2 regions of the Clostridium aromativorans genome follow, and region 1 is predicted to be linked to the other one. Evidence: predicted binding sites of a transcription regulator. Region 1 holds the regulator's gene; the other holds the start of a gene.
The links. The regulator HrcA, encoded in region 1, represses chaperone genes, less so after heat shock. The targets are predictions, from matches to a motif close to TGTTAGCACTCNNNNNNNNNGAGTGCTAACA.
Positions count from the first base shown of each region.

Region 1 (7,636 bases):
GCTCCTCTAGTTTCTGCAAAGACAGGGTTAAATATAGATGAGGTCTTGGAGGCCATAGTAAATAAAATACCTTCTCCAGAGGGAGATGAGAATGCGCCTTTGAGGGCTCTTATATTTGATTCAAATTATGACAGCTATAAGGGAGTGGTCTGTCATATAAGGGTAAAAGAAGGTTGTATTAAGACAGGAGAAGAGATAAAGCTCATGGCTACAGGCAAGGTATATGAAGTTACAGAAACGGGAATATTTGTCCCGGATTTCATGCCCAGATCAGAATTGAAGGCTGGAGATGTGGGATATTTCACAGCTTCCATTAAGAATGTGAGAGATGCAAGGGTTGGAGATACAGTAACTGAAGCGAGAAGAGAGGCGTCAGAACCTCTTAAAGGATATAGACCTGTAGTCTCTATGGTATACAGCGGCATATATCCGGTAGATGGAAAAAAATACAGTGAATTGAAGGAAGCACTGGAGAAACTTCAGGTTAATGATGCAGCACTTTGTTTTGAACCGGAGACATCTATAGCTCTGGGATTTGGATTTAGATGTGGTTTTTTGGGACTGCTTCATATGGATGTCATACAGGAAAGGGTTGAAAGGGAATTTAACCTAGACATAATAACTACGGCTCCATCTGTTATATATAAGGTATATAAGACAGATGGTACTCTAATAGAACTTACCAATCCTACTAACATGCCTGAAGTATCGGAGATAAAGTACATGGAGGAACCAATAGTTAAGGCTTCCATAATAACTCCTTCGGAATATGTAGGATCAGTTATGGAACTTGCCCAGGGCAGAAGAGGTACTTTTAGAGATATGCAGTACATAGAGACCACCAGGGTATCCTTAAATTATGATATTCCACTAAATGAAATAATATATAATTTCTTTGATGTATTAAAATCTAGAACAAGAGGTTATGCATCTCTTGATTATGAATTAAAGGGCTATAAGGCTGCTGAATTGGTAAAATTGGATATTCTTTTAAATGGGGAAGCTGTAGATGCCCTTTCCATGATTGTGCCTGAAGAAAGGGCTTATGAAAGAGGAAGGAGTATAGCTGAAAGGCTTAAGGAAATAATACCGAGACAGCTTTTTGAAATACCAATACAGGCTGCTGTAGGTGGGAAAATTATAGCTAGGGAAACTGTCAAGGCCATGAGAAAAGATGTGCTTGCGAAATGCTATGGAGGAGATATATCCAGAAAGAAAAAACTTCTTGAAAAGCAAAAAGAAGGAAAAAAGAGAATGAGGCAGGTAGGTTCTGTGGAAATTCCCCAGGAGGCTTTTATGGCAATACTTAAAACAGAAGACTGAATACAGTTTACAATTGACAGTTTACAATTGACAATTAATGAAGATTTTCGGCTGTAACGAAAATCAACCGAATTTGATATTTGAATGTGCTTTTTTTATAAGTAAAATTTATAAACTGGGGAGTGTTTTTGTGTACGATAAAGGAAACATGATTACAGGGGAGCCTGCAGCTTTATACATACATATACCATTTTGCAGGAAAAAATGCCTCTATTGTGATTTTTCATCTTACAGTGGAAAAGAAGAATTTATGTGGAATTATTCAAAGGCGTTGGCTGGAGATATAGATTTTATAGGTAAGAGATCTATAAAATCTATATTTATAGGCGGTGGAACACCTACCTATTTATCACTTGAGAGCTGGAATAATATATATAAAGCTCTGAAAAAGTTGAAATTGGAAGACAATTTGGAATTTACAGTGGAGGGAAATCCAGGTACTTTTACCGAAGAGAAATTAAGGTTTTTAAAAAATATAGGGGTCAACAGATTGAGTATAGGACTTCAAGCATGGCAGAATTCTTTACTTGGAAAAATTGGCAGAATTCATACTTTAGATGATTTTTTAAAAGGTTATGAGATGGCGAGAAAGCTGGGCTTCTCAAATATAAATGTGGATCTCATGTTTGGGCTTCCAGGGCAGACTTTAAAGGACTGGAGGGAATCTCTGGAGAATGTGGTTGGGATGGCACCAGAACATATATCCTGTTACAGTCTGATAGTGGAAAAAGGAACTCCTTTTTACAACATGTATAAAAACCATGAACTAAAGCTTCCTCGGGAGGAAGAGGAAAGGCAGATGTATTATTTTACATTGGAGTTTCTTTACAAAAGTGGATACAATCAATATGAAATATCCAATTTTGCCAAAATGGGAAATGAATGCAGGCACAATCTGGTGTATTGGAATTTAAAATCTTATATAGGATGCGGTTCAAGTGCCCATTCCTATGTAGATGGATATAGATACAGAAATACGTCAGATATAGAAGAGTATATTTTGGAAGGCATTGAGGGGAAATTTATAAGGCTGGATAAACATAAAAATTCCATTTATGATGATATGGAAGAGTTTATGTTTATGGGACTTAGAAAGATAAATGGAATTTCAATAAGAGATTTTAAAAATAGATTCAATAGGGATATTTATTCAGTGTACGGCGGTATAATAGATAAATACGTGGAGAAGGGAATACTAATAGTGGATGGAGATAGGATGTATTTAAATAAGAGAGGAATAGAAGTATCCAATAGTGTGATGTGTGAATTTATATTGACATAATATCGTTTGTATCAGATATGTTGAGTAATCATGAGAAAATATCATAAAATTCATTTTAAATGTAATAAACTATTCTATTTGTTAAAATAATATACTTTATGTGGTGTTGACAAAAAAAATTATGAGTGATATTTTTTAATCATAGTGATTAGCACTCAACAGCAATGAGTGCTAATAAAGAGGTGATATTATGGAAATGGATGAGAGAAAGATAAAAATACTTCAGGCAATAGTAAATAATTATATAAATACTGCTGAGCCTGTGGGATCCAGAACCATAGCTAAAAAATATAACTTGGGAGTGAGTTCTGCCACCATAAGAAATGAAATGTCAGATTTGGAGGAAATGGGTTATTTGGAACAGCTTCATAGTTCTTCAGGAAGGATACCCTCTAACAAAGGATATAGGTTGTATGTGGATAAATTGATGCATATACCCAATTTGAGTCCGGAAGAAATATATATAATAAAAAGTCAGATTATAAGTGACGCATTATTTGAAGTTGATAAGATAATAAAGCAGGCTATTTATCTTTTGTCTGAATTAACGAGGCTTACTTCTGTGGTTAGAGCACCTTTTGCAAAAAAAGGTCGTATAAAGCATATGCAATTGATAAATATAGAATCTAACAGCAGTATTCTATTAGTGCTTATAATTGACAGTGGAATTATAAAAAATAACCTTATAAAAATTAAGAAGGCTATTTCTGACGGTACTCTTGTTAAGATGAGCAATGCATTGAATGACCAGTTAAAAAATTTATGTGCTGATGATATAAGTGTAGAAATTGTAGACAAATTGAAGTCGGATTTAAGAGGGTATGAGGATGTAGTTGATGAAATAATTTGCGTCTTGTATGATAGATTGAATAATGTAGATAATTCGGAAATATATATGCAGGGAGCTATGAATATATTTGACTATCCAGAGTATAAGGACATAGAGAAGGCAAGAGAATTTTTATCTATGCTGGATAATAAACAAAAGGTAAGCAGTTTATTAAACAGTGCCTCGAGTATTTCGGTAAAAATAGGAAATGAGAATTATATAGAAGGCGCAGAAGACTGCAGTGTAATATCTGCAGTGTACAGTTTAAATGAAAAACCAATAGGGGAAATTGGTGTAATAGGACCTACAAGAATACCTTATTCTAAAGTTATATCTGTATTGGCAAATGTGGTGAAGGAAATGAATAGTATTTTAAGTCATGCTTATTCTGATGAAAATAAGTGATGATATTATACTGAATGAATCTGAAAGCCGTTTGCTGGAGATAACAATAAAATGTTAGTTGGATTGGAGGAAGTGTCTAAATGTTGAAAGATGAGGATATGAATGCACAGGATGTTGAAAAAAAATGTGCTGAAAAGGAAGATGAATGTCTAGAAAAAGATAAAAATTCCAAAGCAGGTGAAAAAATAGACCTGGATGAAAAATTGCAGGAATCCGATAATGAAAACATAGACGAAGAAGAGAAAGTCGATGAAAAAAAGTCAGAGGATGAAGCAGAAGTAAAAGAGGAAGAAGTAGATGAACTAGAGGAGAAAAGGAAGAAGTTACAGGAAGAATTAAAAAAGGAAAATTTTAAACTAAAGGATGAAAACAATAAAATTATGAATGAATTTAAAGCTCTTCAAGATAGACTTTCCAGAACAATGGCGGAATATGACAATTTTAGAAAAAGGACTTCAAAAGAAAAAGAGGGAATCTATTCTGATGCATGTAAAGATATATTAAAGGAAATACTTCCTGTATTAGATAACCTTGAAAGGGCAGCAAAGTCAGAGGGTAATTTGGATGCATTAAAAAAAGGCGTAGAGATGACAATGAAGCAATTTAATACTGCACTGGAAAAGCTAAATGTGGAGGAAATTCCTTCAGAAGGAGAGTTTGACCCCAATGTGCATAATGCAGTTATGCACATAGAGGATGATAATTATGATAAGAATTGTATAGTAGAGGTATTTCAGAAAGGATATAAGAGAGGAGATAAAATAATAAGATATAGTATGGTGAAAGTAGCAAATTAAGTTTAAATAAATGAGTGAAATGTTATAAGGACAATTTCAACTGAGTTAAATTTAGGAGGTAAGTTAACATGTCAAAAATAATAGGTATTGATTTAGGAACAACAAATTCTTGTGTTGCAGTTATGGAAGGTGGAGATCCAGTAGTTATAGCAAATTCTGAGGGTGCCAGAACTACTCCATCCGTAGTTTCCTTCCAGAAAAATGGTGAAAGACTGGTAGGTCAAGTAGCTAAAAGACAGGCAATAACAAATCCAGATAGAACTATAATGTCAATAAAAAGGCAAATGGGAACAGATCATAAGGTGGATATAGATGGAAAAAAGTATACACCTCAGGAAATATCATCTATGATACTTCAAAAAATAAAGGCTGATGCTGAAGCCTATCTAGGAGAACCTGTAACAGAAGCAGTTATAACCGTGCCTGCATATTTTAATGACAGCCAAAGACAGGCTACTAAAGACGCAGGAAAGATTGCAGGACTTAATGTTCGAAGAATAATAAATGAGCCTACGGCTGCTTCTCTTGCTTATGGCATGGATAAGATGAATACAAATCAAAAGATATTTGTATATGATTTAGGTGGAGGTACTTTTGATGTATCAATATTGGAACTTGGAGATGGGGTATTTGAGGTTAAGGCCACAAATGGAGATACCCATCTTGGAGGAGATGATTTTGATCAGAAGATAATGGATTATATAGCAGATACTTTTAAAGCTGAAAATGGAATAGATCTGAGAAAGGATAAAATGGCACTTCAAAGATTAAAAGAAGCAGCTGAAAAAGCAAAGATTGAATTGTCATCTTCCATGCAGACAAATATAAATTTACCGTTTATTACGGCAGATGCCAATGGCCCTAAGCACATAGACATGAATTTGACAAGGGCAAAATTCAATGAACTGACGGGAGATTTGGTAAATAAAACTATAGAGCCTATGAAAAAAGCTTTAAATGATGCGGGAATTACAATAAATGATATAAATAAAGTTATATTAGTGGGAGGTTCCACAAGAATACCGGCGGTTCAAGAAGCAGTAAAGAATTTCACTGGTAAAGAACCTTCAAAAGGTGTTAATCCTGATGAATGTGTGGCAGTGGGAGCAGCTATTCAGGCAGGGGTACTTACTGGAGACGTAAAAGATGTACTTCTTCTTGATGTAACACCACTTACTCTTGGGATTGAAACTTTGGGAGGAGTTGCTACTCCGCTCATCAATAGAAATACTACAATACCAACTAAAAAAAGCCAGATATTTTCCACTGCTGCAGATAATCAAACCTCTGTTGAAATCCACGTAGTTCAAGGTGAAAGACAGATGGCAGCTGACAATAAGACTCTGGGGAGATTTACTCTTTCAGGTATAGCTCCGGCTCCAAGGGGAATTCCTCAGATTGAAGTTACTTTTGATATAGATGCAAATGGTATAGTTAATGTATCGGCTAAAGACAAGGCAACTGGAAAAGAGGCAAATATAACAATTACAGCTTCCACTAATTTGAGTGACAGTGAAATAGATAAGGCAGTAAAGGAAGCTGAAAAATATGAAGAACAGGATAAAAAGAGAAAAGAATCCATAGAAGTTAAGAACAATGCAGATCAAATTGTGTATCAAAGCGAAAAGACATTAAAGGATCTAGGAGACAAGGTTTCAAGTGAAGACAAGAAAAATGTAGAGGAAAAGGCAGAAGCAGTTAAGAAAATAAAAGATGGCGATGATTTGGATGCAATAAAGAAAGCTACTGAGGATCTAACTCAGGCACTCTATGGAGTTACATCAAAAATATACAGTCAAAATGCTCAGGCAGGTCAAAATCCAGGAGCGGGCCCTAATCCAGGAGCAGGTCCAAACCCAGGAGCAGGTCCAAATCCAGGAGCTGGCACTCAGGGTGGATCAGGGAATAAAAATGATGACAATGTAGTTGATGCTGATTATAAAGTAGATGATGATAAGTAATATTTTCTCTTCACGATTGTATAATAAACGTGTATAATAGTAATAGTTAAGGGATGAGTTTTTGCTCTTCCCTTAATTTAAGTAGAGAATTGGATTTTTACTAAATAATACTTTCGTTTTAGGTGGTGAAAAATAAAAAGATGGCCAAAAAAGATTATTATGAAATACTAGGCCTTAAAAAGGGTGCCAGTGATGATGAAATAAAAAGAGCATTTAGAAAATTAGCATTAAAATACCACCCTGATAGAAATCAAGGAAATAGAGAAGCCGAGGAAAAATTCAAGGAAATAAATGAAGCCTATCAGGTCTTGTCGGATCCACAGAGAAAAGCTCAGTACGATCAGTTTGGTACAGCTGATTTTAACGGAGGTTCTGGATTTGAAGGGGGATTTGGTGGATTTGATTTTTCCGATATGGGCGGCTTTGGAGATATATTTGACTCTTTCTTTGGAGGAGGATTTTCTTCAAGCAGAAGAAGAAAAAATGGGCCAGAAAAAGGTGCAGATCTTGAATATACCTTAAATTTGACTTTTGAACAGGCAGTTTTCGGTGTGGAAAAGGAAATATCCATAACTAGAAATGAAAAATGTGAAGCCTGTAATGGAACGGGTGCCAAAAGAGGAACTCATCCACATACCTGTGACAAATGCGGCGGAACGGGGCAGGTGAGAACTCAAAGAAATACACCTCTTGGAAGTTTTGTAAGTATGAGTACCTGCGACAAATGCGGCGGAAAGGGTACTATTATCAAAGACAGGGATATATGTCCTGAATGCAGGGGTACGGGTACTGTTAGAAGGCGTAGAAGTATAAAAGTAAAAATTCCTGCAGGAGTGGATAATGGCAATGTAATCCCTATAAGAGGACAAGGCGAGGGAGGTAAAAATGGAGGCAGTCCAGGAGATCTGTATATAAATATAAGAGTATCATCTCATTCTAAATTTAAAAGAGATGGATTTGATATCTATTTGGATACTCATATTAGTTTTGGAAAAGCTGCTCTGGGAACAAGTATAAGGGTACCTACTATAGACGGAGA
Region 1 covers NZ_JAJJPB010000003.1:149,261-156,896, forward strand. The annotation lists gene lepA (translation elongation factor 4) at 1-1,323, shown strand, start outside; gene hemW (radical SAM family heme chaperone HemW) at 1,472-2,605, shown strand; gene hrcA (heat-inducible transcriptional repressor HrcA) at 2,796-3,839, shown strand; gene grpE (nucleotide exchange factor GrpE) at 3,920-4,636, shown strand; gene dnaK (molecular chaperone DnaK) at 4,705-6,597, shown strand; gene dnaJ (molecular chaperone DnaJ) at 6,738-7,636, shown strand, end outside.

Region 2 (7,636 bases), on a different contig from region 1:
CCCATGGAAATCAGTATGGGCCTTGACCCTGTTCACTGGAATTATATAGTCCAGATCCAGCACCTTTTTATCCACGTAAACTGGCTGCTTTCCTATATGGTCGATAGTTGCCACTTCCATATTTGACACTATGGGAACTCCAAGCTCCTTTTCATTGATGCCATAATGATCCAAAATGGAACGCTGGCCCTCTGCTGTTGCACCTCCGTGACTGCCCATAGCGGGTAAAACTATTACATCGGCTCCACGTGCCTTTAAGTTAATTATGACCTGTTTGATAATCAGTTTAATGTCACGTATACCTCTGCTTCCTGCCAATACACCTACCTTTTTCCCCTTAATGTCTTTTCCTGCAACTTCTCTGTCAATCCCATTTTGAACTGCTTCAATTATCTCTTTTTCTGACAAACAGCTGCAGCTCTCTTCAGTAATTATTTTATGAATTACCGGCATTTTTATATCAAGCATAATAAACCTCCTTACAAGAATAAATTTCAATTTAAATTACATCACCTGCATAAATTCTTATATAATTTCGCAAAATACCAATATTTCTTTTAATATAACACACATTTTCTTAAGCCGTACCATTCTCACTCTTGATTTTTTTAGAATCTAAAGCATCATCCTTATCTGCTCTCTTAGCCCAGTAGGATGCCAACGCAGATCCTGTAACGTTGTGCCAAGCACTAAAAATGGCACCAGGAATAGCACATAGAGGATCTAGATTCATTAAAGCCAGTGTAACTGCAAGTCCTGAATTTTCCATACCTATTTCAAAAGCAATTGCCTTGGATTTACGTTTGCTGAGTTTGCCCAATCTACGAGCAGCATTATATCCCAGGAATAATCCGGTTGCATTGTGAAGTGCTACCGCCAAAAATGCTATAAATGCTATCTTAGCCAAATTCTCTGCATTTACTGCAATGCCTGTAGTTATGATAAACATAAGAGCAATTGTCGATATAACCGGCACATATTCCACAACCTTTTGTACTGGTTTATCTGCAATCCTGCGAATTAATACTCCCAAACAAACCGGAATGACTACACTTTTTAATATACTTAAAAGCATCGATGCTGTATTTACCTTGACCATCGATCCTGCGAGAAATAAGAAAAGTGCCGGTGTAAGTACAGGCGCCAAAACAGTATTTACACTTGAAACTGTAATTGAAAGTGCCTCATCACCTTTGGACAAGAATGTCATAACGTTTGAAGCAACAGCACTAGGACAGCATCCAACCAAAATAAGTCCAGCAGCTATAGGAGCTGGCAAGTGCAAAATCTTCGATATAGCAAATGCGACGAAAGGCATAATTAAAAAACGCGGCACAACACCCCATAGTACATCAAGGGGGCGGGAAAATACCAATTTAAAATCATTAGTCGTCATAGTAAGCCCCATACAAAGCATTACGGTTCCCAAATACCAAGCAGTATAAGCACTTAAAGGCTTAACATGCGTTGGAAATAAGAAAGCTAAAACCGAGCCAATAACTACCCACACTGGAAAATACCCTGTAATCAATTTGCAAATCTTTTTTATCATTTTTTTACTCTCCTTTTCAGTGTTTTTAGTAAAATTTTAAAAATTGCATATCATCTGTTTTGAAAACTTAAAACTCAAAATATAATTTGCAATTGCATAAACCGTTTTCAGAAATTTTACATATATATCATTTACTCGATGCCAGGTACAAATCAATATGAAATACCAATATAATTCCTCTAGAGAAACTTTATTGACCTTTAGTAGTAAAAAATGCTATTTATTTATATATAAAGTAGTAAATTTACTACTATGGCTAAGTATACTAATTAAATGTTTTCATATCAGATAAAAACATTTAACCATTATAATTATTTTATTCAGCAATAATCATACCAACTGATTATTTTTTATAGCAATTCTTTTAAAATGCACAGATAAAGCTTTTACTTATATTATCCATTAAAACATTCTGTTAGATTAATTTAAAAATGTGAGATTATTTGTTATATTCACTGTTGCAATTTGATTATTCTAACAGTTTTCTAATTCTCATACTCGTGAAACAATTAGCTGTTATTTCAATATTCAAAGCAAAAAAGAGACACAGAAATACTATGTCTCTTACTTGCCGTATTCTTCTTCCTCAAAAGGAAAGTAGAACATCAATTATTTAATCAAAGTACACACATCATTTGCAAATTGCACTGGATCTTCCACGGGAAGTCCCTCAATTAAAAGCGCTTGATTGTACAGCAGATTGGAGTATACCTTTAATTTATCCTTATCCTCTTGAAACGCTTTCTTGATGGCCTTGAACATCTGATGGTTTGTGTTGATTTCAAGAATTTTATCGGCTTTAATATTTTGATTGTTTGGCATCATTTTAAGTACTTTTTCCATTTCAATGGATACTTCCCCTTCATTTGCCAAACACACAGGATGAGTCTTAAGTCTATTTGAAGCCCTTACTTCTTTTACCTTATCTTTCAATACTTCCTTCATGAAATCAAATAGCTCTTTGTTTTCCTCAGTTTCCTTTTTACTTTCTCTATCATCAGAATCAAAACCTAGATCCTTACTGGAAACAGATTTAAACTCCTTTTCCTTATATTTCATAAGCATCTTAATGGCAAATTCATCTACATCGTCGGTAAAATACAATATTTCAAAATTTTTGTCTTTAACCAATTCAGTTTGAGGCAATTTTTCGATTTTTTCTACATTCTCACCTGCTGCATAATATATATATTTCTGATCCTCTTTCATTCGCGAAACATATTCGTCAAGAGTTACAAGTTTTTTCTCTGTAGAAGAATAAAACAACAACAGATCCTGCAGTACTTCCTTGTTGGCCCCGAAATCAGAATAAACTCCATACTTAAGCTGTTTTCCAAAACTATTGTAAAATTCAATATATTTTTCACGATTGTTTTTAAGCATCAAAAGAAGTTCGCTCTTTATTTTATCTTTTATCTTTTTTGCAATGAATTTAAGCTGCCTGTCATGCTGCAGAAGTTCTCTTGAAATATTAAGGGAAAGATCTGCTGAATCCACAAGACCCTGGACAAAGCTAAAATAATCCGGAAGAAGATCAGCACATTTTTCCATTATCAAAACGCCATTTGAATATAACTCCAGCCCCTTTTCAAATTCCTTTGTATAGAAATCATAAGGTGCTCTGGCCGGGATAAAGAGCAGTGTCTTGTAGCTGACCACACCTTCTACACTTGAATGTATTACCCTGAGAGGTTTATCATATCCAAAATGCTTATCCATATAAAATTGATCATAATCCTCAGGCTTTAATTCATTTTTATTTTTTCTCCAGATAGGTACCATGCTGTTTAAAGTTTCATCTTCAAAATAATCCTCATATTCTTTTTCATTATCTTTTTTAGGCCTGCTCTTTTTTACCATCATCTTGATTGGATATTTTATGAAATCAGAATATTTCTTAACCAGCAATTTTATTTTGTATTCATCCAAAAACTCATCATATTTTTCATCTTCAGTATTTTCTTTAATTTTTAAGATAATTTCGGTACCTGTAGTTTCCTTTTCACAGGGCTCAATACTATATCCCTCAGCCCCCTCTGATTCCCACTTATAGGCCTTATCCGAATCAGCAGAACGACTTTTTACAGTTACTTTGTCAGACACCATAAATGCGGAATAAAAGCCAACTCCAAATTGACCTATAATATCTACTCCATCTTTTATGTCATTTTCATTCTTAAACGCAAGAGAGCCGCTTTCTGCAATAGTCCCAAGATTATCTTCAAGCTCCTTTTCTGTCATGCCTATACCCGTGTCTGTAATTGTAAGTGTTTTCTTATCCTTATCTGCAGCAATTCTGATATAGAAGTCATCTTTGTTGAAATTAACATTTTCATCAACAAGTGATCGATAATAACTTTTGTCAATTGCATCGCTGGCATTTGATATAAGTTCTCTCAAAAATATTTCTTTATTTGTGTATATTGAGTTAACCATTAAATTAAGCAGTCTTTTCGACTCTGCCTTAAATTCTTTTACAGCCATTTTATCATTTCCTTTCAATTATATATAATATACTAATGGCAGGGCACGACACCTCTGTCACAATTATCATACAGTCAAGTGATTCCCGGATTCATGGTCACCTGAATATTTTTTTGTTAGCACTTATATTACTTGAGTGCTAATTTTATTTTAGCAATAATTTCTTCTTTGTCAATATATTTTCTCAAATTTATCTGCTGAATTCATTTGTCATAATATTTAAGCTGTAAATTATCAGAACTATAACAAAGAAAATTCTCATGAATTATTTTTTAAACTTTGAATTAATTTTACAGGATTAATTATCTTACCTAAACTATGTAATTTACTATTTCTTCTAAATTCAACAGTAGTTCCAGTTCTTAATGCCGTCTTCCAAAATTCATCGGGAGTTATACTTGGTTTGACTTCACAGGAAAGAGCATAAACACCTGCTATATAAGGAATTGACCAACTCCAGCCACCTTCTCGGTAGAAAACATACCCTATATCCTGTTGGACTTGCTGTACATCTTGAATCCATGGGAATAAGCAGTGTATTATTCAAGTTATATTTTCCTTCATAATACTCCTTCTGCCAGAATAAGCCCGGAGTATAGGATGAAGAGGTATCGGGATCAGACAGAGGGTTTCTTCCAAGCCCGTTAAATTTAAATCCATAAGTATCTTTAAGTGATGATGAAACTACAAATATATTTTCTTCTCTGGCTCTGTCCACTGCTTTTATCACTTCACTGTACCCCACATCTCTAGGACTCCATCCTATTGAAATGGAAATAGCCCTTATCTTTTTACCTTGAGGTAACTTTTTATTGAGTTCTATTATTCTGTTTATGGCATGAGCAATGTAATTAAAATTGACTTTTGATTTTTGGCATATATCCACAGGATCTTGTCCTATATAATATAAATCAGATTTTGGAGCGATACCCGTTTTTTTACCAACAGCTATTGAAGCTACTGCAGCTCCATGCATTGAAGTTTCACGTCCGCAGTGGAGCTCTTCATAAGATTTGACATTATCTTTATATTCAGCATGATTTACAAGAAGACGCTGATCTATTATTGCAATACCAACATTTTTCCCATTCACTCCTAAACTATGGAGAGTTCTTATGCCAAGTCCTGGATTTTTCCCTAATGACATAATTTTTTCAGGTGAAAAAACTGATGTAATATTTTTTGGCCATTTTGTATTACTATCAAAGCTTGAATTTAAAAGTTCTTTTTCCCTTCCATCAATATCAGCTTCCGATAAATCCTTTGAACGCAAGTCCATTCCTTTACTGTTTTTAAAATTTGAGCTCAACTGTGGCAGCTTATTTAATTTTCCAACCTTCCAATCTGCCGGTGTCACTTTTACAGCAATTCCAGCAGTACCTTTATTTAATGCATTATTGGGTTTTATCAGCACATTTAAAGATATCATACTTATAATAAACAATATAAACACTATGATTAGAATTTTATACTTTTTCTTCATGTAGAAATATCTCCCTATTTTTTTAATTTTTATTATATATAAATTCTAATATTAATTTCTAAAGAAACACTTATTGAACTGATTAAGATTTAATTAAAATTTGATATTTGAAATATAGCCCCATCCTTTTGAGATGAGACCTTTCACTATTTTAACATTATTTTTAATAAGTCCGCTTCCTGCCGCTGAATCCAGTACATTTAATGTCTGCCTATACCTCAAAAAAGGCAGATCTCTGCTTTTTATATAATTAACTGCTTGTACTTTTTATGATTTGATTTATGTATTTATCTAATTTTTGGCTTGCCTTTAATATTTCCCTATAATCCGCCCTTTCCTCAATCAATTTATGTAATCTCTCTCTTAAATCGTTTACCTTATCATCCATCACGTAAATTTCAAACCGCCTTTCTTATAAATAACAAATTAAAGTTTATAATTCAAAACACTTTTAAATTATAGCATAAAAATCCTCTATTGTAGACTATAGTATGCTGATAATTTGCAACATTTTTTTTAAAATTAAATTCAAGAGGTGGTTTATGTGACATTAGAAAATGCACTTGCTGTAACTTTAAAAAACCGCAGAATAAAATGTGGATTATCGCAGGAAGATCTTGCTCATAAATGTAATATTGATAGGACTTATATAAGCATGATAGAGTGTCAGAAACGAAATCCTACTTTAAATATCATTTTTAAAATCTGCAAAAGTTTAGATATAAAGGCCAGCGATTTTATTTTAAATATTGAGAAAGCAATGGAAGACAGCTAAAAAGCTAAAATTGTTTTCCGGCTAACTTAATTCACATTTATAAATAAATTGAATGGAGTTAAAAAATCCCATCCTTTTCGGACGGGGTTTTTGATATTACTTTAATTTTTTTTCATATTTTTCAACCATTTTTTTAACCATCTGACCACCTACTGAAAAATTATTTACTGCGTTAGGATCTCTGTTCTTTTCAGCAAGCTCCCTGGCCGCTTCTATTTTTAATCTCTCCATGCCAATTCTAGCTTCGGGAACCAATATCTTATTTCTTCTGGACATAAAATTATCATCTCCTCTACAATAGTTTGTACATTTCAATGAAATATATAATAGAAATTTACCCTAGTTCAACTTGTTTTTAGAATAAAATTTTAGGGCTTTTCCTATAAATTTTGATGCACCGCTTCCATATCTTTTATCTGTTGCTTTTATAAATTCAGGACTTGATAAATAAAAATCTGCCATATACCCAAAATAATTTTCTCCTTCATCTACTTTCAAAGCTTCATTTATTTGCCTGGTTTCATTTGCTATTTCAAAAACAATTTGTTGAATCTCTCTTGAAAAAGGATCTCTACTTAAATCAGATACAAGCTTTTTATATAATGTATCTATTTTAGGCAAATTATTTTCAGAATAAATTTTCAAAGCTTTTCCTATAAATTTAGACGCACCGCTTCCATATTTCTTATCAACTTCTTCTATCCATTTAGGAAATACCAAATAAATTTGCACCATACTGTGCCAGTAATAATCTCCCATATCAGCTTTAAAAACTTCATAATCCTTTTTAACTGTATTAGTTATTTCTTCAGCAATCCGTTGAATTTCCCACGAAGAAGGATCTTTACTTAAATCAGATACAAGTTTTTTATATAGTTCTTTTAATTTAGGATTCCCGTCATAAAGACAATCTTTCTTAAACTCATCAATCTGTTCTGCTTTAGTTAAAGCATCACTATTTAAATTTTTCTTTAAAGCTTCAGTGAATTTTTTTATACTTCCATACTGCTTTATAGCGTCTTTAGCAATTTCACTTTCCTTAGTTTTAACTTTTTCAATAAATTCATCAAATTTATCTATGCTTCCCCACTGCCTAATTACTTTAGTCTTATTTTCTGTTTTAAATTCTTCTAACACATTATAATATTCGGTCATATCAAATTCCTTAAAACTCATCGTGCTTTCTCCCTTCAACGTTTTATTTATAAGTCCAATTAATTCGTTTAATCTATTGCGTTTCAAAACAAGCAGTTTTTTCTGATTTTTTAGTGCCTCCATTTTATCAAAGCTTGGTTCTGTCATGATTTTTTTTACTTCCTTTAAAGGTAATTCAAGCTCCTTA
Region 2 covers NZ_JAJJPB010000011.1:69,761-77,396, reverse strand. The annotation lists gene LN736_RS10070 (nickel pincer cofactor-dependent isomerase, group 22) at 1-468, opposite strand, end outside; gene LN736_RS10065 (bile acid:sodium symporter family protein) at 578-1,552, opposite strand; gene htpG (molecular chaperone HtpG) at 2,162-4,036, opposite strand; gene LN736_RS10055 (S8 family serine peptidase) at 4,446-5,519, opposite strand; gene LN736_RS18975 (hypothetical protein) at 5,613-5,741, opposite strand; gene LN736_RS10050 (aspartyl-phosphate phosphatase Spo0E family protein) at 5,770-5,907, opposite strand; gene LN736_RS10045 (helix-turn-helix domain-containing protein) at 6,064-6,294, shown strand; gene LN736_RS10040 (alpha/beta-type small acid-soluble spore protein) at 6,391-6,570, opposite strand; gene LN736_RS10035 (MerR family transcriptional regulator) at 6,634-7,636, opposite strand, start outside.
Region 2: htpG (molecular chaperone HtpG) is a predicted target of HrcA. The motif match lies at 4,151-4,181, and genes of this name have one in related genera.